3 linked regions of the Euzebya rosea genome follow. The protein of the gene in region 1 interacts with the protein of each later gene in a pairwise test. Links are inferred from orthologs where the notes say so. Each region holds a gene or a part of one and is shown in the gene's direction. Other genes may lie near its edges.

Region 1 (7,356 bases):
CCAGACAACACCCCGCCCGGAGACAGCTCGGACATGGCACGGTCATCGTCTGACGTCCCGGGCGGCGTCGTTTTCGTCGAGCTGATCCGGCTGGCGGTCGTGGTGCTCGCCACGGCCATCTCCCTGGACGTGTCCTCACGCATGGGGGCAGACGAGGGGGCCGGGCAGCTCGTCCTGACCGCGCTCGGCGCCGGTGTCGGCTACGTCGTCGGTGGCGTCCTCGGCCGATTCGCGCAGTCGCGGATGTCCGACGTCGAGCGGACCCTCCAGGAGGTCTCCGCCAGCGAGATCGTGGCCGGAACGGCCGGCATGCTCCTCGGCCTGGTCATCGCCGCGGGGGTCACCTGGCCGGTCCTGCTGTTCGGGGGCAAGGCCTTCACCGTCCCCATGGCCGTCATCGTGATGGCCACCATGGCCTGGGCGGGGATGCGGCTGGGTCGCAGCCGAGCCGGCGACCTGCTCCGGTTCCTCGGTGCGGGAGGTCGCCTGCCCTCCAGCAGCGGCCGGGCCCGCGGGTCGGCCTACAAGCTGCTCGACAGCTCGGCGCTCGTCGACGGTCGCCTGGTCGACGTCTGCCGCGACGGGTGGATGGAGGGGATCCTGCTCGTGCCCGAGTTCGTCCTCTACGAGCTGCAGGGCCTCGCGGACTCCGCGGACCCGGAACGTCGAGGCAGGGGGCAGCGGGGGCTGGACACCCTTGCCTCGCTCCAGCGGCTGTCCTCGATCGGGGTCGAGGTGCTCGAGGACGACCCCGGTGGAGAAGAGGTCGACACCAAGCTGCTCAAGCTCGCCCGTCTCCGCGGCACCCCGCTCGTGACGACCGACGGGAACCTGGCGCGGGTCGCGGAGGTGCAGGGCATCCCCGTGCGCAACCTCCACAGCCTCGCCGAGAGCCTGCGACCGCCGGTCCTTCCCGGGCAGGTACTGCCCCTGACGGTGGCGAAGCGGGGCCGGGAGGAGGGGCAGGGGGTCGGCTACCTGCCCGACGGCACCATGGTGGTCGTCGAACGTGCGGGCGACCGCATCGGTGACGACCTCTCCGTGGAGGTCACGAGCATCGTGTCGACGTCCCGAGGCCGGATGTTGTTCGCGTCGGTGCTCGAGGCCGATGATCCGACACCCCGGCCACGGCTGCTGCGGGGCGACGCCGGATGAGCGGACGCCCGGCGATCCGCGTCGGGCTCGTGATCGTGGCCGCGGGATCGGGTACACGGCTCGGCCACGACCATCCCAAGGCGTTCGTCGAGCTCGGCGGCCGCAGCCTGCTCGCACATGCCCTCGATCGGCTGGCGTCGGCAGCCGACGACGTTGTCGTCGTGGGTCCACCCACCCACATGGAGCAGGCCCTGGCGCAGGTCGAGCGGATGGGACCCGGCACACGGGTCGTGCCCGGCGGCGCCACCCGGACCGGCTCGGTGGCGGCGGGGATGGCTGCGCTGGGCGCGGTCGACGTCATCGCCGTGCACGACGCTGCGCGGCCCCTGGTGGACGCCGCCGCCTTGCGGCGGGCAGTCGCCGCGGTGGTGGACGGCGCCGACGCATCGGCTCCAGCCCTCCCGGTCACCGACACGCTGAAGGAGGTCGCCGACGGAGAGGTGGTGATCCGCACCGTCGACCGCGCGTCCCTGCGAGCCGTCCAGACCCCGCAGGTCTTCCGTGCCGAGGTGCTCCACGCAGCGCACGCCCGAGGGGTCGACGCGACCGACGACCTCGCCCTCGTCGAGGCGGGGGGCGGCACGGTGGTGTTGGTCCCGGGGAGCGCCCGCTACCTGAAGGTGACCTATCCCGACGACCTGCTGCTGGCCGAGGCCTTCCTCGCGTCGGGCGACCACGAGGAGCGCGCGTGACCATCCGCATCGGACAGGGCGTGGACGCCCACGCCTTCGCCACCGACGAGCGGCCGCTCCGGCTCGGCGGCGTGGTCATCCCGGGGGCACCGGGCCTCGATGGTCACAGTGATGCGGACGTGGTCCTGCATGCCATCGTCGATGCGCTGCTGGGCGCCGTCGCGATGGGTGACATCGGCGACCTCGTGGGCGTCGACGAACCCGGGACGAAGGGGGCGGACAGCGCCACCTTCGTCGCGCTGGCCCGCGATCGGCTGGCCGCCGAGGGGTGGCGGACGGTCAACGTCGACGCCACGGTGCTGGCCCAGAAGCCACGCCTGTCGCCGCATGTCCCGGCGATGCGGCGTGCGACGGCCGAGGCCCTCGCCGTGCCCGTCGACGCGGTGTCGGTCAAGGCAACGACGACTGATCGGCTCGGGATGGTGGGCCGCGGGGAAGGGATCGCCTGCACGGCGGTCGTCCTGGTGGAACGGGTGCGCTGACCCCGACGAGCGGTCGGGACGTCCGCCGAGCGCCCGGTGGGGCTAGAGGATGGCCATCGCCGCGAGGCCCAGCCCCGTCAGGCTGCAGAGCACCGCGAAAAGGGCGCGCTTCACTCGCTCGTTGCGGTGGTAGTTCTGGGTCGAGAAGCCGAACGCCTGACGTTCGACCCGACGGATGACCTGTTCGTCGCGCAGGCGGGACAGGACGTTCTGGCGTGGCGGGGTGTAGTCCATCGCCTTTTCATCGGTCACGGACCACCCGTCCTTTATTACTTTCTGCCGTCGACGAATACACGCTGTCGTCACCCCTCGAGCCCGTTCGGCGTCAGTCATTCAGCGTACCCGCCCCTGGTGGTCGTGCCCGGACGTCACGGTGCGTGCGGCTGTGCACACGGGTCAGGGGCGGCGCCGTACGGTGGAGGGGTGAGCCCACGCAACCGTCGACCGTCTCGCCCGACCACCACCCGTCCATCGGAGGTCCGCGGTGGCGACGGTCGATCCGACCGCTACGTGATCCCGGGCCGGCAGCCCGTTCGCGAGGCGATCCGCGCAGGTCGCGACCTCGAGGCGGTCATCATCGACACCCGCCAGGTCGACGCCCTGGCAGACCTGGCGCAGGCGGCTGCGGATGCGGGGGTGACGCTGCGCACCGCGAGCAGGGACGAGATGGATGCGTTGACCGGAGAGGTGCGCCACCAGGGGGTCGTTGCCCTGGCCGCCCCGTTCGCCTACGCCTCCATGGATCGGCTCGCCACCGCCGACCTCGTCCTGGTCCTCGACGGCGTGACCGACCCCCGCAACCTGGGGGCCATCGCGCGCGTGGCCGAGCAGGCGGGCGCTGGTGGCATCGTGATCCGGTCCAAGCGAGCCGCGTCGCCGTCCCCTGCGGCAGAGAAGGCCGCGGCCGGTGCGCTCTCGTGGGTGCCGGTCGTGGTCGCCACCAACATCACCAGGGCCGTGGAGGAGCTTCGCGACCACGGCTTGTGGTCCCTCGGGCTCGCGGGGGACGCTCCCCGGACGATCTGGGACGAACCCCTGCTGGACGAGCGCGTGGCGCTGGTCATCGGCGAGGAGGGTGCCGGTCTGTCGCGCCTCGTCGCGGAACGGGTGGACGCGCTGGTCTCCATCCCGATGGCGGGCAGGCTCGACTCGCTGAACGCGGCGACCGCCACCGCGGTCACCGCCTTCGAGTGGTCACGGCGCCATCACAACGGGTAGTCGAGCGTTGCAGTGGGTGCGCGGCTCGAGGTGCGGTCGCGCGGTTGGCGCCCGACCCGCTCGTGACGGATCCCAAGCCCGCCCTCGACGGCTCGTGACTCTTACGGTATTTTGCCAGTGACTAGTCGTGACTACGTAAACTCTCGGCAACGCGCTGCCAACGGGGGTTTGCAGTTGCTGACTACCGCCGCAGTACCAGCCGCCGCTCATGGAGGGCAACTTGCCGCCGACCGCAGTACCCAGCCACAGGACCAGCATGGGTTCGTCGACCCCGCTCGGAGGTGCTGCTGCCAGCGACGAGGAGCTGGTCTCCAGGACCTGGAACGGCGACAGCGAAGCCCTCGACCAGCTGCTGGACCGATACCGCGGGTTCGTCCGCATGAAGGCTCGTTCGTACTTCCTCGTGGGTGCCGACCGCGAGGACGTCGTGCAGGAGGGCATGGTGGGCCTCTACAAGGCCATCCGTGACTACGACCCGACGCACGAGGCGTCCTTCAGGGGGTTCGCCGAGCTCTGCGTCGTCAGGCAGATCATCACGGCGATCAAGACCGCGACGCGCCAGAAGCACGCGCCCCTGAACTCCTACGTGTCCCTGCACGCCAAGGTCAGCGACGAGGACTCCGACACCGAGCTGGGCGAGCAGTTCGACGGGGGCGAGGACCCAGCCGACAGCATCGTGCAGCAGGGTGAGATGGCCTCCATCCGCAGCTACTTCGGCCAGATCCTCTCCGACCTCGAGGCCGAGGTGCTGCAGCGCTACCTCGACGGGGAGACCTACGCCGAGATCGCCGAGGGACTCGAGCGCCAGGTCAAGTCCATCGACAACGCCATCCAGCGCATCAAGCGCAAGCTGGAGGGTTACCTCGAGGAGCGCAAGGTCCTCGTCTGATGGTGTGACGGTGCGTGCAGAACGACTGAACCGGTTGTAGTCCATCGTCGCCCGGTGTGGCGGACCGCGGTAGCGTCGGATGACGTGACGCACCTCGACCACACCACGATCACCGATCGACTCGAGCGAATCGCCCGGGCCATCGAGCTCGGGTGCGTGGCGGCCGACACCGCCCCGCACGCAACCGTGCGGCAGGCGTTGGTGGACACCGTGTGGGAGGCGGTTGCCCTCGGCCACCAGCTGACCCGGGACGTGGCCTACGACGACCTGTGGAGCGAGCTGGACGGCCTGCTTGCCCGCTGGGACCAGATCCGTGGGTGCGCGGAGGCCGTGGCGTTGATCGACGGTGCCGTGATCGGTGCCGCCGTCGCGGCTGCCGACACCGTGGAGACGCTGACCGTCCTGCGGGACGCGATCGACACCATCGACGACACCCAGCTCGTGCTTGCCGCCCGTCCCGGCGAACAACCGGCCACGACCCAGCTGGCCAGCGCCATGGCGACCCTGGAATCGGCTGGTGATCGGGCGTTCGTGGCCGCCCTCGGCAACGACGTGCTCGGTCGCCTCGACGCCGCCATGGCCCTGCTGACCACCTGCGCCGCACGGGCCAGCCGGGAACGCACGATCGCCCGAACACGCCGCCGCTGACCCGCACGCCCGGTCGGTTGGCGCGACGGCGACGAGGGGTAGCCTGCAGAGCCGACCCAAGAGCCCGCCCGATCGAAGACACGCCTTGAAATCATCAAACCTGACCAGGGACGAAGCCGCTGTCCGCGCCGACCTGATCCGGAACGTGGCCTACGAGATCGACCTCGACCTGACCGGGACCGAGGACGACACGTTCACCTCCACGGTCCGGATCACCTTCGACGCCAACGACCCGTCCGCCGAGACCTTCCTCGACCTGGCCGCTCGCCGGGTCGACTCCGTCGTCGTCAACGGGACCGCGGTGGAAGATGCCTACGCCGACGGGCGGATCCGCCTGACCTCCCTCGCCGACCACAACGTGGTCGAGGTCTCGGCGCAGTGCGCCTACAGCCGTTCGGGTGTCGGCATGCACCGGTTCGTCGACCCTGTCGACCAGGAGGTGTTCCTCTACACCCAGTTCGAGCCGCAGGACGCCCACCGCGTCTACGCGTGCTTCGACCAGCCCGACATCAAGGCCCCCATCACGATGTCGGCCACGGCACCCGCCGGGTGGGAGGTCGTGTCCAACGCACGCGTGGCCTCGCGTCCCGATGCGGGCACCGCGGGCCGCTGGGCCTTCGAGCCGACCGAACCCATCTCCACCTACATCTCGGCGCTCGTGGCAGGGCCCTACCACCGTGTCGACGCCCGTCACGGCGACGTGGAGCTCGGCATCTACTGCCGCAAGTCGATGGCGGAGTACCTCGACCCGGACGAGATCATCGAGCTGACCGCCCAGGGGCTCGACTACTTCGCCGAACGCTTCGACATGGCCTACCCCTTCGGCAAGTACGACCAGCTGTTCGTGCCCGAGTTCAACTTCGGTGCCATGGAGAACCCCGGGTGCGTCACGTTCAGCGAGCGGTACGTCTTCCGTTCCAGGGTGACCCAGGCGGCCCGGTTGTCCCGCGCGAACACCATCCTGCACGAGATGGCCCACATGTGGTTCGGCGACCTCGTCACCATGCGGTGGTGGGACGACCTCTGGCTCAACGAGTCGTTCGCCACGTTCATGGCCCACAAGGCCGTGGCCGAGGCCACACGGTTCGGCGAGGACTCGTGGGCCGACTTCGCCCATTCGATGAAGGCATGGGCCTACCAGCAGGACCAGCTGCCGAGCACGCATCCCATCGTCGCCGACATCCTCGACACCGAGTCGGTGATGGCCAACTTCGACGGCATCACCTACGCCAAGGGCGCCAGCGTGCTCAAGCAGCTGCACGCCTGGGTGGGTGAGGACGCGTTCATCGAGGGCCTGCGCGATCACTTCCAGCGCCACGCGTGGGGGAACGCGGAGCTGGCGGACTTCCTCGACGCCCTCGAGGGACCGTCCGGCCGTGCGCTGGGCTCGTGGTCGAAGTCCTGGCTCGAGACCGCCGGCGTGGCGACGCTGTCGGCCCGGATCGACACCGACGACGACGATGTCATGACCGCCGTGGAGATAGCCCAGGTGGCACCGCCCGCGCATCCGACCCTGCGTCCGCACCGGTTGGGCATCGGCCTGTACGCGACCGCGGATGGTGTGCTGATGCGAACCGACTTCGTCGAGGTCGACATCGACGGGCCGTCGACCACGGTCGACGCGCTGGCGGGACGGCCCCGACCGGACCTGCTCCTCCTCAACGACCAGGACCTGGCCTACGCCAAGGTTCGCCTCGACAGCCGCTCGATCGAGGCGCTGGAACGGTCCCTCGGCACGATGTCCGACGGTGTCGCCCGTGCGGTCTCCTGGGGTTCGTTGTGGGACGCAACCCGCGACGCCGAGCTGGCGGCTCGCCGTTTCGCCGACCTCGTCTGCGAGCACGGTCCCGTCGAGGCGGACGTGAGCGTCCTGCAGACGCTCCTCCGACAGGCGTTCGCCTGCGCCGACCGCTACGGCGACCCGGCCAACAGGACGGCCCTGCGCGAGCGCATCGCGGCGACCAGCCGTGCAGGCCTGGACCGGGCCGAACCCGGCAGCGACCGCCAGCTCATCTGGGCCCGCGCCGTGATCAGCTCCAGGACCGACGCCGCCTTCGTGGCCGGACTGCTGGACGGGTCGACCCTCGTCGAGGGCCTCACCGTCGACACCGACCTCCGCTGGTTCGCCCTCGGGCACCTGGCGGCCATGGGTGAGGCAGATGCCGACGCGATCGCACGCGAGCTGGAGCGGGACCCGACCGATGTCGGCCGGCGTGGGGCCGAGACGGCGCTGGCGGCACGGCCCACCGCCGACGCGAAGGCAGAGGCGTGG
Region 2 (7,525 bases), on another replicon or contig:
GTAGCCTTCTGCCACCATGAACACGCGGGACACAGAGGGTCGTGCCGTGGTCGACGGCGTGGCCATGCCGTTGGCCGTCGCTCGCCTCGCCCTGACCGACGACGGCGTTGCCCGCGGCGACGGTGCGTTCGAGACCATCGGGGTGTGGGACGGTCGAGCCTTCCGCCTCGAGGACCACCTGGCCCGGCTGGCCGCGTCGCTGGAGGCCAGCGCCCTGCCCGCCGCGGACCTCGAGCTGATCGCCGAGGAGGTCCACCAGCTGCTCGCCCGCGCGCCGGGGGATGCCGCGCTGCGGATCTACGTGACCGGGAGCGGCACCCGGGTGCTGACCCTCGCCCCACAACCGGTCCGTCCCGATCCGACCGTGCTGTCGTTGCAGCCCGGCCCGTGGATCAGCCCACGTGACGGCTACGCCGCTGCCGGCGCCAAGACCATGTCCTACGGCCCCAACATGGCCGCGACACGTCGCGCCAGGGAAGCCGGAGCCGACGACGCCCTGCTGTACTCCGTGCCCGACCGCCACGTGCTGGAGGGCCCCACGTTCGGGGTCGTGTTCGTGGCGCGGGGGGTCGTGCACGTGCCGTCGGAGGACCTCGGCATCGTCCCGTCGATCAGCCGACGGACCCTCGTCGACATCGCCATGGCCCACGGCCTGGACGTGCTGCACGGGACCTGGCCGGTCGACGTGCTCGCCGACGCCGACGAGTTGATCGTCTCCTCCTCCATCCGCGACGCCATCGCGGTGCAGCGGGTGGACGACTGGACCTTCGGCCGTGCCCACCCCGTGCGGGACATGCTGAGCCGCGAGCTGATGATTCGGCGGCGCGGCCGATGATGGCCTCGGCTCGCCCGGACCGCGTGCCGTCGACGTCTGTGATCGGCGCCCGTGCCATACGCTGTCAGCCGACTGCGTCCCCACGGACGCCCGCCGAGCCCCGAGGCGCTAGCCTGCGGGCACGCCCAGCCCCACCACCCCCGAGGAGATCCGCGTGAGTGAGTCAGACGCGCCAGCCGCTGACTGGTATCCCGACCCCTCCGGTCGCTTCCAGTTCCGCTACTGGGACGGCGAGGCCTGGACCGGACACGTGTCCACCGACGGCAAGACCGACTGGGACCCGCCCGGGGACGGCGACGCCGAGCAGGCCGACGACGCGGCGGCATCCGATGCGGGTGCCGACGACAGCGCGTGGGCACCTGCCGCCGATGACGCCGAGCCGGCCGCCGAGGTGTCGGCCGAGGGCGACGGCGCGACGCCCGTCGAGCAGGTTGCCGCCGACTCGACCCCTGCCGAGGCTGCCGCCGACGACCAGGCCACGATCGGAGAGGACGAGCCGGGCGACACCAACCTGGTCGCCAACCGCCGCGCCGGTGTCGCCCAGGACGTCGAGGCCTGGCTGGACGAGGTCGCCGGACAGGTGGCCCCCCGCCTGAGCCGGATCAGCCCGGAATGGACCGCACAGCCCCAGGCCGAGGCCGCCCGTGCCTGCGCGTACGGGCTGCTGGTCGGCCACCTGGCCCGCCTCCACCCCCACATGAAGGCCGAGCTCGGCCAGGTCGCCGAAGCCCACCCGTCGTTCACGACGTTGCAGGCCGGTGCCCGCCTGGAGACCCTCGAGCAGATCGCTGCGGACCCCGAACGCGCTGCGGCGTGGCTCGGCCCGCTGATCGGCACCGAGGACACCGACCGCGTCAGGACGCTGTTCGACTGATCCCGGTCGGGATCACGCCGCACGGCACGACCTCGAGGACGAGCTGATGGCCCTGGGCCTGCCCGACGTGGCCGTGGGTTCGTGGACACACCCCGACGGCCACACCGGCTGCACGGTCGTCCTGCCGCCCAAGGGGTCGATGGGTGCCTGCGCCGTCCGCGGCGGGGCACCCGGCACGCGTGAGGCTGCGGCGCTCGGTCCCGGCGGGCAGGGCACCGAGTGCCACGCCGTCTTCCTGTCCGGGGGCTCGGCGTTCGGCCTCGCCGTCGGTGACGGGGTGGCGCGCTGGTGCGAGGCCCATGGCCGGGGCTACGACCGCTTCGTGACCCCCGTCCCCGTCGTCGGCGGGGCGATCGTGTTCGACCTGCACCGGCGTGGCGCGGACCGTCCCGACGCCGACAGCGGCTGGGCGGCCTGCGAGGCGGCCAGGTTCGCTGACCCCGACCAGGGCCGGGTCGGCGTGGGTGCGGGCTGCACCGTCGCCAAGTCCAGCGGCTTCCAGCACATCCGTCCGGGAGGGCAGGGCTGGGCCGTCGTCCGCGGGGGCGGCGTCACGGTCGGCGCGCTGATGGCGGTCAACGCCCTCGGCAACGTGCTGGCCGAGGACGGCACGTTCCTCGCCGGTCCCGAACGGGGAACGCCGAACGACATCGACGGGTACCCCTTCACCGACCTCGCCCCGCCCCCGCGCGCCAACACCGTCATCGGGTGCTTGGTCACCGACGCGGCCCTGACCAAGGCGCAGGCCTCACGGGCGGCCGATCTGGCCCACAACGGGATCGCCCGTACCATCGAGCCGGCGCACACCGCCTTCGACGGTGACGCCCTGTTCCTGCTGACCACCCAGGCCCGCGAGGTGCCCAACGCCTCCGACCTGGTCGCCACCCTGGCGGCCCGGGCTGTGGCAGAGGCCATCCGCTCGGCCGTCCGCGCCGCCGCCGGACAGCCCCTGGCGGTCCCCGACGACGTGCTGGCGGCCATGCAGGCCGCGCAGAAGGACGACAGATGAGTGACTTCCCAGAGGACTACCCCTACGCCAGCGTCGAGGCCGAACGACGCATCAAGGCCGTCACGACCGTGATCTCGTTCGTGTCGGTCGGCATGCTGCTGGTCGGCCTCTACCTCGCGCTGCTCACCCCGAGCATCGGGCCCGGAGGCCTGCTGACCCTCATCGGGTTCGTCGCCCTCATCTTCCTGCCCTTCATCGGCAAGCGCATGCGCAACGCCGCGCTCGCCCGCGAGGCCGGCCAGGACGCCTGAGCGGTCCCGCCGGCCCCTGTGCCCGGCCCCGACTCGGTCAGCTGAACTGACCGACCCGGGCCTTCAGCTGAACTGACCGACCCGGGCCTTCAGCTGAACTGACCGACCCAGGCCTTCAGCTGGTCGGAGGACGCCGAGGCGGCCTGTGCCCACGACTCGTACTCCAGCACCGCGTCGAGGTCGTCGGTGGCCACCGCCAGGTCGACCGCCTTCGTGATGTGTCGTGCCAGCTGGGGGTCGACCTCGGCGAACCGGCCTGCGAGGGTCAGGGCCTCGGCGACCACGTCCTCGTGGGGCCCCTCGGCCAGCCCGTGCGCAACCGCGGCCTCGGCGTCGAGCATGTCGCCCAGCAGCAGGGTCCGCAGCGCCTTCGACGCGCCCATGGCCCTGACCAGGAACCAGGTGCAGCCGCCGCCCGGGTGCAGCCCGATCCGCGAGAACGTGGCACCGAACTTGCCGTACGGGCCGGTCAGCCGGATGTCGCAGGCCATCGCCAGGTTCAGGCCGGCCCCGACCGCTGCCCCGTTGACCGCGGCGATCGTGGGGAACGGCAGCTCGCGGATGGCCAGGAACGCCCGGTAGTAGCCCTGCAGGTCGGCATGGACCTGCTGCACCGAGCGGTCGGACTCCCCGAACAGCTGGGGCAGGTCCGCCCCGGCGCAGAACCCCTTGCCGGCACCGGTCACGACGAGCGTCCGGACGTCGCGGTCCACCTTGAGCTCGGCTGCGGTCGCGATCATCTCCGCGGCCATCTCGAAGCCCATCGCGTTGCGGCGCTCGGGATCGTTCAGGGTCAGCAGCCGGACGCCGGGGGATGGTTCGGTCAGCTCGAGCAGGGACATGTCAGGAGGCTCCTCGGAGGGTGTGGGGATGTCAGCGGAAGGATGGTGGGGCGACCGTGTCGTGTCGGTCGTGCTGTCCGCAGGGTCGCACGAGACGCGGTGACTACACTGACCGTCCGCATGCACATGCCTTCGACCCCATGCGCGCTTCCCCTTGAGTCGTCATCTCGAGCTGATCACCACCGCCCCTGCGCAGACCCACGAGGTCGCCGGGATCCTCGCCGATGCCGCCGTCGTCGGGGACGTGATCGCGCTGACCGGTGAGCTCGGGGCCGGCAAGACCTGCTTCGTGCAGGGGGCGGCGAAGGCCCTCGGGGTCACCGAACGGGTGACCAGCCCCTCCTTCATCCTCCGCAAGGAGTACGAGGGACGGCTGCCGCTGCTGCACCTCGACGTCTACCGGCTGGAGAGCCTGCAGGAGGTGCTCGACCTGGGCTTCGGCGATGCGCTGGACAACCAGCGGGTCACCTTCGTGGAGTGGGGCGACGCCATGGCCCCGCTGCTGCCGACCGATCACCTCGAGGTCGAGCTGCACCTGCCGGAGCTCGACCCCGTCGGCGCCGCCAGCGCTGCCTCGGCCGGCGACTGGCAGCCCGAACCCCGTCGGATCGTCCTGCGATCCCACGGCCCGTCGTGGACCCGTCGGCTGGCCGAGCTCGAACCGCGGCTGCGCCGTTGGGCCCCGCAGGAAGGAGACGCCTGATGCTCGTCCTCGGCGTCGAGACCTCCACTCCCGCCGCCAGCGTCTGCCTGGCCACCGAACAGGGCGTGGTCGCCTCCACCTCCCTCGGCAGCGGCCTGCCGCACCTCCAGCGTGCCCACGGCCGCTTCGTCACCGAGGCCATCAGCTGGTGCCTGCGGTCCGCCGAGCTCGTCCCCGACGACGTCAAGGGCGTCGCGGTGTCGCTCGGCCCCGGTTTGTTCACCGGCATGCGCGTCGGCATCGCCACCGCGCAGGCGTTCGCGCACGCACGCCAGCTGCCCGTGGTCGGGCTTGCGTCCCTCGACCTGCTCGCCTTCCCGCACCGGCACGCGCACGGGGTCATCTGCAGCGTCATCGACGCCAAGCGCGGTGAGCTGTTCTGGGCGCTGTACCGCTGCGCCCCGGGCGGCGTCCAGCGGGTGACGGAGTTCCGCACGGGACGGCCCGAGACGCTGGCCGGCGAGCTCGAGGCCATCGGCGAGGACGTGCTGTGCGTCGGTGACGGCGCGATCGCCCACGCCGGGCTGCTGGCCAGCGTCGGCGCGGAGATCGGTGGCGTCGGCTCGGCCCACCCGTCCGCCCAGGCGCTGGTGGAGCTCGCGCTGCCGCGGTTCCTCCGGGAGGAGACCCGCCGGCCCGAGGAGCTGACCCCCACCTACATCCGCCAGGCCGATGCACAGATCAACTGGGCCAAGCGCGGGGCGCTGCACGGTGGGACGGCCGGCGCGTGACCGCCGTGACCGTACGGCCGATGGAGGCCGACGACCTGCCGGTGGTGCTCACCATCGAGCACGCCGTCCAGCCCCAGCCGTGGACCGAGGGCCTGTTCCGGGCCGAGCTCGCCGAGCCGACGCGTGCCTACCGGGTCGCCGTCGACGACGCCGGGCAGGTGCTCGGCTTCGGGGGCATCCTCGTGGCCGTCGACGAGATGCACGTCACCACGCTGGCCACGTCCGCCGACCACCTCCGCCGTGGCATCGCCTCCCACCTGATGGTGGCCCTGATGGAGGAAGCGCGGACGCGTGGGGCCACCGCCGCCACGCTGGAGGTCCGCACCGAGAACCAGCCGGCACAGCGGCTGTACGCCCGCTTCGGCTTCGCCCCGGTCGGGGTGCGTCCCGGCTACTACGCCGCCACCGGTGAGGACGCCCTGATCATGTGGGCCCACGACCTCGACGGGTCCGAGTGCGCCGCCCGGCTGGACCGCCTCAGGGCCGCCCTGTCCCCCGTCCGAACCACCACCCTCGAAGGAGTCCGCTGATGCTGGTCCTCGGGATCGAGACGTCCTGCGACGAAACCGCCGTGGCGCTGGTCGAGGACGGCACCACCGTCCGCTCCAACGTCATCGGCACCCAGTTCGAGCACCACCGCCCCTTCGGTGGGGTCGTCCCGGAGATCGCCGCCCGCGCGCACCTGGACATGATGCTGCCCGCGATCGACCGCGCGTTCGTCGAGGCGGGGGCCACCTACGCCGACGTCGAGGGCGTGGCCGTCACGGCGGGGCCGGGCCTGGTCGGGGCGCTGCTGGTCGGCGTGGCCGCCGCCAAGTCCATCGCGCTGGCCCACGACCTGCCGTTCATCGGCGTCAACCACCTCGAGGGGCACGTCTGCGCCACGCAGCTGGAGTTCGGCCACCTCGAGCCGCCGATGATCAGCCTCATCGTCTCCGGGGGGCACACCTCGCTGGTGCTGCTGGACGCCGAGGGGCGCTTCGAGACGATCGGCCAGACCATCGACGACGCGGCTGGCGAGGCGTTCGACAAGATCGCCCGGTTCATGGGGCTGCCGTTTCCCGGCGGGCCCGAGATCGACAAGCTGGGCCGCACGGGTGACCCGACGGCGATCGCGTTCCCCCGGGCGATGATGAACGACGGGACCCTCGACTTCTCGATGTCGGGCCTGAAGACCGCGGTCATCCGCGAGCTGCGGCGACGCGAGGCGGTGGGGGAGGAGATCGTCATGCCCGATGTCGCCGCGTCGTTCAACGAGGCGATCGTCGACGTGCTGGTCACCAAGACCCTGCGGGCGGCGGAGGCCCATGACGTGGGCACCATCACCCTGGTCGGGGGTGTGGCCGCCAACGGGCGGCTGCGCGAGGCGATGGCGGACGGCTGTGCGCGGACGGACCGTCGCCTGCTGCTGCCCCAGCCGGTCCTCTGCACCGACAACGGGGCGATGATCGCCGCTGCGGGATACAACCGACTCGTGGCCGGTGAACGGTCGCCGCTGACGATCGATGCCGACCCGGGCCTGCCGCTGGTCCCGCTCGCCGGGTAGAAGTGGTGCTGTGACGACGACCCCAGCCCGTCCCACCGCAGTGCGCCTGCGGTTGTCGGGGGTACCCGCGGTCGTCGACGCCCTGGAGCGCGACTTCGGTCGCCTGCCCGCGGGCATGTGGGATCCCCGCCACCACTACCTGCTCGATGCGCTGGACCGCCACGAGAGCCAGCGGTTCGTGGTGTGGGGCGATCACGCGCCGCGGTCCGTGGTGCACCTCGGGTTGACCGGGACGGTGCTGCCGGCCGGCCACCCCGACGGGGCGGAGGAGCTCGCGCCGTTCGTCGAGCGGTCCCGCTGGCGGATCATGATCGGGGACGAGGCGATCACCAGCGCCCTGCTGGACCTGGCGATGGGTCGGTCGTGGTGGCGCCGTCGGCCGCAGGTGCGCATCCAGCGCTTCATGACCGTGGAGCGCATGGACGGCTTCGCCGACGTGGAGGGGTTCCGGCGCGGGGCCCGGCAGGACCTGCCGTGGCTGGAGGAGTTCGCCTGCCGCCTGCACGTCGAGGACCGGATGGGGCCGCCGCTCGGCGGCAGCGCACGCGTGGCTGTGGGTCACCGGATGGGCGAGTCGGTGGATCGCGGGATGACCTGGGTCGTCGAACGTGCCGGTCGGCCCGTCGCCAAGCTGGACCTGTCGCTGTACTCCACTCGGCGGGGTGCGCAGATCGCGGGCGTCTACGTCGACCCGGAGTGGCGGGGCCGCGGGATCGCCACCGGCATGGTCCAGC
Region 3 (7,447 bases), 300 kb from region 1 along the record:
GCTGGAGCTGGAGCGGTGCGGCGAGCGGGTCGACCGGCTTGCCGCACGGTTCGCCGCGAAGGAAGCCGTCGCCAAGGCCATGGGGACGGGCATCCGCGGCTTCGCGTTCCTGGAGATCGAGGTGACCAACGACGACCTCGGCCGGCCGTCGGCGGTGCTGCTCGGCCGTGCGGCGATCACCGCCGACCGGCTGGGGATCATCGCCGTCCACCTGTCTCTAACCACCGCCACCGAAACCGTCGCCGCCTACGCCGTCGCGGAGCGGTGAGGGTGCCGGGGCGGCCCGGGCCGTGGCGCGCCCCGAGGTTGGCGTTCGGCCACGATTGTGGTCAGGGGTGCACGGGTGCTCCGTTCGCCACAATCGTCGGCGTCGACCATTCTCGGGAGTTTGGCGTTCGGCCACGATTGTGGTCAGGGGTGCACGGGTGCTCCGTTCGCCACAATCGTCGGCGTCGACCATTCTCGGGAGTTTGGCTTCCGGCCACGATCGTGGTCCGGGGCACGGCGCGGGCTGGCGGCGGCAACGCCCCGAGCGGGTGCGAGGATGGTCGGCGATGATCGACCTGTACCTGCCCGAGGACGTCCAGGCCATGGACCGGCGTGCGTTCGCGCGTGGGGTCGACCCGGCGGCGCTGATGAACCACGCGGCCCGGCACCTGGCGCAGGGCGTGCTGGCGTTGGCCGCCGAGCGGGGGATGGGGCCGTACGGCTTGCGGGTCGTCCTGCTGTGCGGCAAGGGCAACAACGGTGGGGACGGGCTGGCTGCCGCCCGGCACCTGCAGCGTCGTGGGGTCGCCCCGACCTGCGTGCTGGTCACGCCCGAGGACCAGCTCGGCGAGGACAGCGTGCGTGAGGCCGCTGCGTTGCGACGGGCCGGCGGCCGGATCGTGTCGGTGGGTGACGCCGCGGACCTCGGCGAGGCACTCGACCGGGTCCTTCGTGACGCCGACGTGGCCGTGGACTGCCTGCTCGGGACCGGCGCGTCCGGTGAACCACGCGGACCGTTCGGCGTTGCCGTGGCGGTCCTCCGCGGCGTGCACGACCGCGGCTGTCCCGTGGTGGCCTGCGACCTGCCGACCGGGGTGGACGCCGCGACCGGCCGGGTCCCCGGGGACGCCGTCGTGGCCGACCTGACCGTCACCCTCGGCGCCCACAAACAGGGCCTGTGGCTGCACCCGGCGGCCGAACACGTCGGCCGGCTGGTCCTCGGCGAGATCGGCGTCGTCGACGACGCGGCGACCCCGGTCGCCCGTGTGCTGGAGGCGGCCGACCTGCCCGTCCTCGCCCCACCTCCCGGGCCGCGTGACCACAAGCGGACCCGCGGGGTCGTCGCGATCTACGCCGGATCCGACCGCATGGCCGGCGCCGCCATCCTGTGCGCCAGGGGGGCGCTGCGGGCCGGGGCCGGGCTGATCACCGTCGCCACGCCGCGGGCGGCGGCCGACCGGATCGCCTCCGCCGTCCCGGAGGCGATGACCATGCCGCTGCCCGATGATGTCGACGGCATCGTGGCCGGCGTGCGCGAGGCGGCCGAGAAGGCACACGTCCTGGCGATCGGGCCGGGCCTGGGACTGGCCGAGGCGACCCAGGAAGCCGTTCGCCGGCTGGTCACCGACGCCGACCGCACGGTCGTGCTCGACGCCGACGGCATCAACGCCTTCCGTGACCACACCTCGCTGCTGGAGGTCAACCGGACCGTCGACCCGGGCGGCCGTCCCGAGGGCCGGCAGCTGGTCCTGACGCCGCAGGCCAAGGAGCTCGGCCGGCTGGCGGGCACGTCGGGGCACGGCGCCCACGCCCGCCGCACCGAGACCGCCGTCGAGCAGGCCCGGCGGTTCGGCGCCACCCTCGTCGCCAAGGGACCCCGCTCGGTCGTCGCCACCGCGGACGGCCGCGTGTGGATCAACGCCACCGGCGGACCGGCGCTGGCGAGCGGTGGGACCGGCGACGTGCTGACCGGGATCACCGCGGCGCTGATGGCGCAACGTCGTGACCCCGAGAGCGTGGCGGCCGCCGTCCACCTGCACGGCCTCGCCGGCGACCTGGCTGCAGGGCACCTGTCGGCCCGTTCCACCGGCGCCAGCGACGTGGCCGACCACGTCGCGGCCGCCGCCCTCGAGCTCGGGATCTGACCTCGTGACCCCTCCCCTCCACCGTCCTGTCCGGGCCGAGATCGACCTCGACGCCATCACCAACAACGCCGCCGTGCTGAACGCCCACTCCGGCGACGCCCAGCTGATGGCCGTCGTGAAGGCCGACGGCTACGGCCACGGCGCCGTCCCGGTCGCCCGGGCCGCGCTGGACGGCGGGGCGTCCTGGCTCGGCGTGGCGCTGGTGGAGGAGGGCATCGTGCTGCGCGACGCCGGCATCACGGCCCCCGTGCTGGTGCTGTCCGAACCCCCTCCGGCAGCAGCGGCGGCCCTGCTGGACGCCGGCCTGACCCCGACGGTCTACACCCACGGCTTCGCGGCGGCCCTGACCGCGGCGGCCGGTGACCGCGTGGTCGACGTGCACCTCAAGCTCGACACGGGGATGCGCCGGGTGGGCCTGGCCGAGGAGTACTGGGAGCCCGCCTTCGCTCGCCTGGCCGCCAGCCCCTCCCTTCGCGTGGCGGGCATCTGGTCCCACCTGGCCGTGGGGGACGAGGCAGGCAACCCCTTCAACGACCTGCAGGCCGAGCGGTTCGCCCGCGGGCTGGCCATGGCCGAGGCGGCCGGCCTGCGCCCGGACCTGCGGCACCTGTGCAACTCCGGTGGGACCACGCTGTACCCCGAGCTGCACCACGACATGGTCCGCACCGGGATCGCGCTGTACGGGCTGGAGGCCGCACCCGGCGTGAAGCTGGAGGGCCTGCGGCCCGCCATGTCGATCAGGGCCGAGCTGTCGCTGGTCAAGCGCGTGCAGCCGGGGGACACCGTCTCCTACGGCCGTCGCTGGACGGCGACCGAGCCGACGGTCATCGGGACGGTGCCGGCGGGCTATGCCGACGGGATCCGACGTGGCCTTACCGGCAGGGGAGAGGTGACCCACCGCGGGCGCCGCGTCCCGATGGCGGGCACGGTGTGCATGGACCAGCTGCTGGTCGACCTCGGCCCCGATGCCGACGCCGACGCCGGCGACGACGTCTGGGTGCTCGGTGGACCGGGCCCCGACCCCGTGACCGCCGAGGACTGGGCGGCCTGGCTGGACACCATCACCTACGAGGTCACGTGCGGCATCGGCGTCCGCATCCCCCGCGTCCACCTGCCCCGCTCGGGCTGACCCGGTCGACCGGACAGCCCGACCGCGTGTCGGGTTCCGGGCCGCCCGTCGAGAACACCCGACACGCGGGCTCAGCCGGGCGTGCGGTTGCGGATGTAGCCGACCGTCTGGGCCGACGCGGCGGCCACGGGGACTGCCAGGAACGCGCCGAGGATGCCCAGCAGGAACCCGCCGGTCGCCAGCGCCATGACGATGGCGAGGGGGTGCAGCTCGAGCGCCCGGCCGAGGATCAGCGGCTGGAGCAGGTTGCCTTCCAGCGCCTGCACCGCCACGACGACGCCGATGACCAGCAGCGCCGTCCCCGGGCCGTTGGTGGCCAGGGCCACGATGGCGGCCAGGAAGCCGGAGATGCTGGCACCGACGACGGGGAACAGGCCACCGAAGAAGACGATGACGCCCAGCGGCAGCGCCAGCGGGACACCCAGCAGCCACAGGCCCAGGCCGATGAACACCGCGTCGACGACGGCCACGGCCAGCTGCCCCTGGATGTAGCCGCCGATCGTGGTCCACATGCGGTCGCCGAGGATCTCGACGTCGCGGTGCAGGGCGTGCGGGAACAGGCTCTTCACCCAGCGGCCGATGGTGGGGCCGTCCTTGAGGTAGAAGAACAGCACGATCAGCGTCAGCAGCACGCTGGTCGCGCCCTGGAAGAACGCCTGGGCCACACCGAGGGCGCTGCCCGCCGCGGCGCCCACCCCGTCGGACAACCCGGTGGAGAAGCCCTCCACCAGCTCGTCGAGGTTGATGGGGTCCAGCCCGAACGGGCCGCTGCGGAGGAACTCGTCGATCTGGGTGTAGCCGTCCATGATCGACGCGCTCAACGTGTCGAGCTGGTCGCCCACGGCCGGGACGATCAGCGCACCGATCCCGCCGATGATCCCCAGCGTCCCGAGCAGGACGATGGCGGCTGCCGCGGCCGACGGCAGGCCGATCTTCTTCAGCCGGTTCACGAACGGGTACAGGACCGCCGCCGGGAACAACGCGATCACGATGGGGATCACGACGCTCGAGAGCCGGGCGATGACCACCGCCGATGCGATGACGATGATCGTGATGCCGATCCCCGACCATGCGTAGACGCCGGCGCGGACGGTCGGTCGCTCGGTCAGCGGACGGCGCAGCAGGACCTCGGCGTCCGGCCGCTCGTCGCCGGGGTGGACCAGCGCGTCGGTGTCCTCCTTGAACACGTCCTCGCCGTCGCCGCCCGGTCCCGTCTCGCTGGCCGGGGCATGGCGACGGACACGGGCCAGCCGTGCGCGCACGGCTTCGGCGCGGCGTTCGGCGGCGGTCAGCTCCCTCTCCATCTTCCCCTCACCCGGCACGGCGGGTTCCTCTCTGCCTCGGACGCGGCGGTCGAACGGCGTCAGCTTGCCATGTGTTGGGTCAACGCGCGCGTCAGGTGTGCCAGGTCCTCGGCGTGGGACTGCTCTCGGATCGAGTGCATCGACAGCAGCGGGCTGCCGATGTCGACCGTGTGGATGCCCAGCCGGGTGGCGGTCAGCGGGCCGATGGTCGAGCCGCTGGGGGAGTCGGCGCGGTTGGTGAACGCCTGGACCGGTACGTCCGCCTCGCGACAGCGGTTGATGAACCACGCGGCGGTGCCGGCGTCGGTGGCGTAGGCCTGGTTGGCGTGGACCTTCACGACGGGGCCGCCGCCCAGGCGAGGCTGGTGGCCGGGGTCGTGGCGGTCGGCGTAGTTCGGGTGCACTGCGTGGGCGGAGTCGGCGCTGACGAGGATCGACCCGGCGAACGCCCGTGGACGGGCCTGCGGATCGGTGTCGCCGCTTGCGACCACCAAGCGGGACAGGGTGTCCTCCAGCATCGCGCCGCGGGCACCCTCGGCGCTGCCGGACCCGACCTCCTCGTGGTCGTTGCAGACCACGACCTGGGTCGCCGCGGACAGCGGCGCCTCGATGATGGCGTCGACGGCGGCGTGGCAGGACACCAGGTTGTCCTGGCGGGGCGCGAACACGAACTGGTCGTCGCGGCCACCGAGGGCGGAGGGCTGGGTGTCGGCCAGGACCAGGTCCCACGCCAGCAGCTCGTCGGCGCCGACGTGGTCGGTGACCTCCTCGATGATGGAGGCGTCCTCGGCCGCAGCGGACCAGACGGGCAGCATGTGCTGCTGCGGGTTGAGCTTCAGGCCCTCGTCGTTGACGGTCCGGTTGAGGTGGATCGCCAGGCTCGGCACGCGCAGCGGCGCGCCCGGCAGGTGGACCAGCTCGATGTCGCCGTCGCTGGTGACGACCCGGCCGGCCACGGTCAGGTCGCGGTCCAGCCACGTGTAGTGCAGCGGGCCGCCGTAGACCTCGACGGCCACCTGCCGGTAGCCGGTCCGCTGGACGTCGGCGTGGGGACGCAGGCGGTAGGTGGGCGAGTCGGTGTGGGCGCCGGCGATCCGGAAGCCGGCGTCCGCCAGCGGGGCCGTCCCGACCCGGAAGGCGATGATCGAGCCGCCATCGCGGACGACGTAGCCGGCGGTCCCGGGCTCGACGGTCCAGCGCGCCCGTTCGTCGAACGCCACGAACCCGGCGGCCTCCAACCGGGCGGCCAGTCTGGCGACCGCATGGAAGGGGGTGGGGGAGGCGTCGATGAACGCCATCAGGCCCGCCGGGTCACCCGGCCGGGACTCGTGGTGGATCCCGGCCGGACTGGCGTCGTCGTGCATCACAGGCCGCCGAGCGCGTCGTCCATCAGCTTCTCCTGCTCCAGGTCATGCACGGTGTGCGACCCGGTGGCGGGGCTGGCGGACTGGAAGCGGGTGGACCGCTTCAGCGTGGGCTTGCGGTCGGCGCCGCCGCGGGCCTCGCCGACGTCCTCGCAGGCGTTGTACAGCAGCCCGCCGACGAACGGCCACGGACCCATGTTCTCGGGCTCGTCCTGCACCCACATCACGTCGGTGGCGTTGGGGTAGGCCTTGATGGCGTCCACGACCTGCTGGTGCGGCCACGGGTACAGCTGCTCGACCCGGACGACGGCCGCCGGGGCCTGCCGCTCGTCACGGGCGGCGATCAGGTCGTGGGCGACCTTGCCCGAGCACAGGACCACACGCGTCACGTCGTCGGCGGGCGGCCCGGTCGGGTCGTCGGTCCAGACCTCCTCGAACTGCCCGTCGATGAACTGCGAGGCCGGCGAGAGGACGTGCTTGGCGCGCAGCATCGACTTCGGGGAGATGACGACGAGCGGCTTGCGCACCTCACGGTGCATCTGGCGGCGCAGCAGGTGGAACCACTGGCCGGCGTTGGAGGGTTGGGCGACCTGGATGTTGTCCTGGGCGCACAGCGTCAGCCACCGCTCGATGCGGGCCGAGGAGTGCTCGGGGCCCTGGCCCTCGTAGCCGTGGGGCAGCAGCACGACGAGGCCGGAGCTCTCGCCCCACTTGTCCTCCGCCGCCGTGATGAACTGGTCGATGATGACCTGGGCGCCGTTGGAGAAGTCGCCGAACTGCGCTTCCCACATCGTCAGCGCCTCGGGCCGGACCACGGAGTAGCCGTACTCGAACCCGAGCGCGCCGAACTCGTGCAGCGGCGAGTCGTAGATCATGAACTGGCCGTGCTCGTCCTCCTCGTGGCCGGGGAGGTTGCGCAGCGGGATGTACTCCGAGCCGTCGGTGTGGTCGATCAGCACCGAGTGGCGCTGGCTGAACGTCCCGCGGCGGGAGTCCTGGCCGGCGAAGCGGACGCTGATGCCCTCCTGGACGAGGGTGCCCAGGGCGAGCATCTCCGCGGTCGGCCAGTCGACGCTGTCCTGGGCGAGCTGCTCGGCACGACGGCTGAGCAGCTTGGCCAGCTTGGGGTGCGGCGAGAAGTCGTCGGGCCAGGTCGTGAGGGCCTTGGTGATCTGCTGGAGGCGGTCCAGCGGCACACCGGTGTGGACGTGCGGCAGCACGCCGACGACCGTCGGCGTCGGGGGCAGCTCGTTGGTCTCCGGCTTGGAGCCCCTCGTCTGGTTCAGCGCGGACTCCAGCGTGTCCTGGAACCGCTCCAGCGCCTGCTCCGCCTCCTCCAGCGTCAGGTCACCGCGGTTGACGAGCTCCTCGGTGTAGACCTTGCGGACGCTGCGACGGTTGCGGATCGCCTCGTACATGATCGGCTGGGTGAACGCGGGCTCGTCGCCCTCGTTGTGCCCGTGACGGCGGTAGCAGATCATGTCCACGACAACGTCGCGGTGGAAGCGCTGGCGGTAC

What was found.
Region 2: the proteins of rlmB (region 1) and tsaE interact in binary tests that used the Escherichia coli proteins (3 or more experiments, as listed by UniProt). The link is inferred for Euzebya rosea from one-to-one orthologs.
Region 3: the proteins of rlmB (region 1) and CUC05_RS09650 interact in binary tests that used the Escherichia coli proteins (3 or more experiments, as listed by UniProt). The link is inferred for Euzebya rosea from one-to-one orthologs.

Annotation. Positions count from the first base shown.
Region 1 is NZ_PGDQ01000006.1:419,855-427,210, forward strand. What follows is about bases 1,898-4,649. They hold rlmB (23S rRNA (guanosine(2251)-2'-O)-methyltransferase RlmB), read left to right. Parts: upstream 1,898-2,752; coding sequence 2,753-3,547; downstream 3,548-4,649. Other genes in these bases: ispF (2-C-methyl-D-erythritol 2,4-cyclodiphosphate synthase), read left to right, coding at 1,898-2,329; CUC05_RS24670 (hypothetical protein), read right to left, coding at 2,372-2,581; sigH (RNA polymerase sporulation sigma factor SigH), read left to right, coding at 3,804-4,436; CUC05_RS11005 (hypothetical protein), read left to right, coding at 4,521-4,649. Outside these bases: CUC05_RS10980 (PIN/TRAM domain-containing protein), read left to right, coding at 34-1,155; ispD (2-C-methyl-D-erythritol 4-phosphate cytidylyltransferase), read left to right, coding at 1,152-1,847; more of ispF, read left to right, coding at 1,850-1,897; more of CUC05_RS11005, read left to right, coding at 4,650-5,084; pepN (aminopeptidase N), read left to right, coding at 5,170-7,356. UniProt on the Escherichia coli protein: Specifically methylates the ribose of guanosine 2251 in 23S rRNA.
Region 2 is NZ_PGDQ01000009.1:163,111-170,635, forward strand. What follows is about bases 2,819-5,739. They hold tsaE (tRNA (adenosine(37)-N6)-threonylcarbamoyltransferase complex ATPase subunit type 1 TsaE), read left to right. Parts: upstream 2,819-3,965; coding sequence 3,966-4,514; downstream 4,515-5,739. Other genes in these bases: CUC05_RS13970 (hypothetical protein), read left to right, coding at 2,819-2,969; CUC05_RS13975 (enoyl-CoA hydratase-related protein), read right to left, coding at 3,059-3,811; tsaB (tRNA (adenosine(37)-N6)-threonylcarbamoyltransferase complex dimerization subunit type 1 TsaB), read left to right, coding at 4,514-5,245; rimI (ribosomal protein S18-alanine N-acetyltransferase), read left to right, coding at 5,242-5,739. In the rest of the region: CUC05_RS13955 (aminotransferase class IV), read left to right, coding at 17-835; CUC05_RS25350 (DUF2510 domain-containing protein), read left to right, coding at 990-1,709; CUC05_RS13965 (P1 family peptidase), read left to right, coding at 1,756-2,718; more of CUC05_RS13970, read left to right, coding at 2,715-2,818; more of rimI, read left to right, coding at 5,740-5,775; tRNA (adenosine(37)-N6)-threonylcarbamoyltransferase complex transferase subunit TsaD, read left to right, coding at 5,775-6,791; CUC05_RS14000 (GNAT family N-acetyltransferase), read left to right, coding at 6,802-7,525. UniProt on the Escherichia coli protein: Required for the formation of a threonylcarbamoyl group on adenosine at position 37 (t(6)A37) in tRNAs that read codons beginning with adenine.
Region 3 is NZ_PGDQ01000006.1:122,830-130,276, forward strand. The notes cover bases 1-2,843. They hold CUC05_RS09650 (NAD(P)H-hydrate dehydratase), read left to right. Parts: upstream 1-554; coding sequence 555-2,132; downstream 2,133-2,843. Other genes in these bases: acpS (holo-ACP synthase), read left to right, coding at 1-268; alr (alanine racemase), read left to right, coding at 2,137-2,843. In the rest of the region: more of alr, read left to right, coding at 2,844-3,261; CUC05_RS09660 (AI-2E family transporter), read right to left, coding at 3,333-4,565; CUC05_RS09665 (M18 family aminopeptidase), read right to left, coding at 4,625-5,929; CUC05_RS09670 (multifunctional oxoglutarate decarboxylase/oxoglutarate dehydrogenase thiamine pyrophosphate-binding subunit/dihydrolipoyllysine-residue succinyltransferase subunit), read right to left, coding at 5,929-7,447. UniProt on the Escherichia coli protein: Bifunctional enzyme that catalyzes the epimerization of the S- and R-forms of NAD(P)HX and the dehydration of the S-form of NAD(P)HX at the expense of ADP, which is converted to AMP.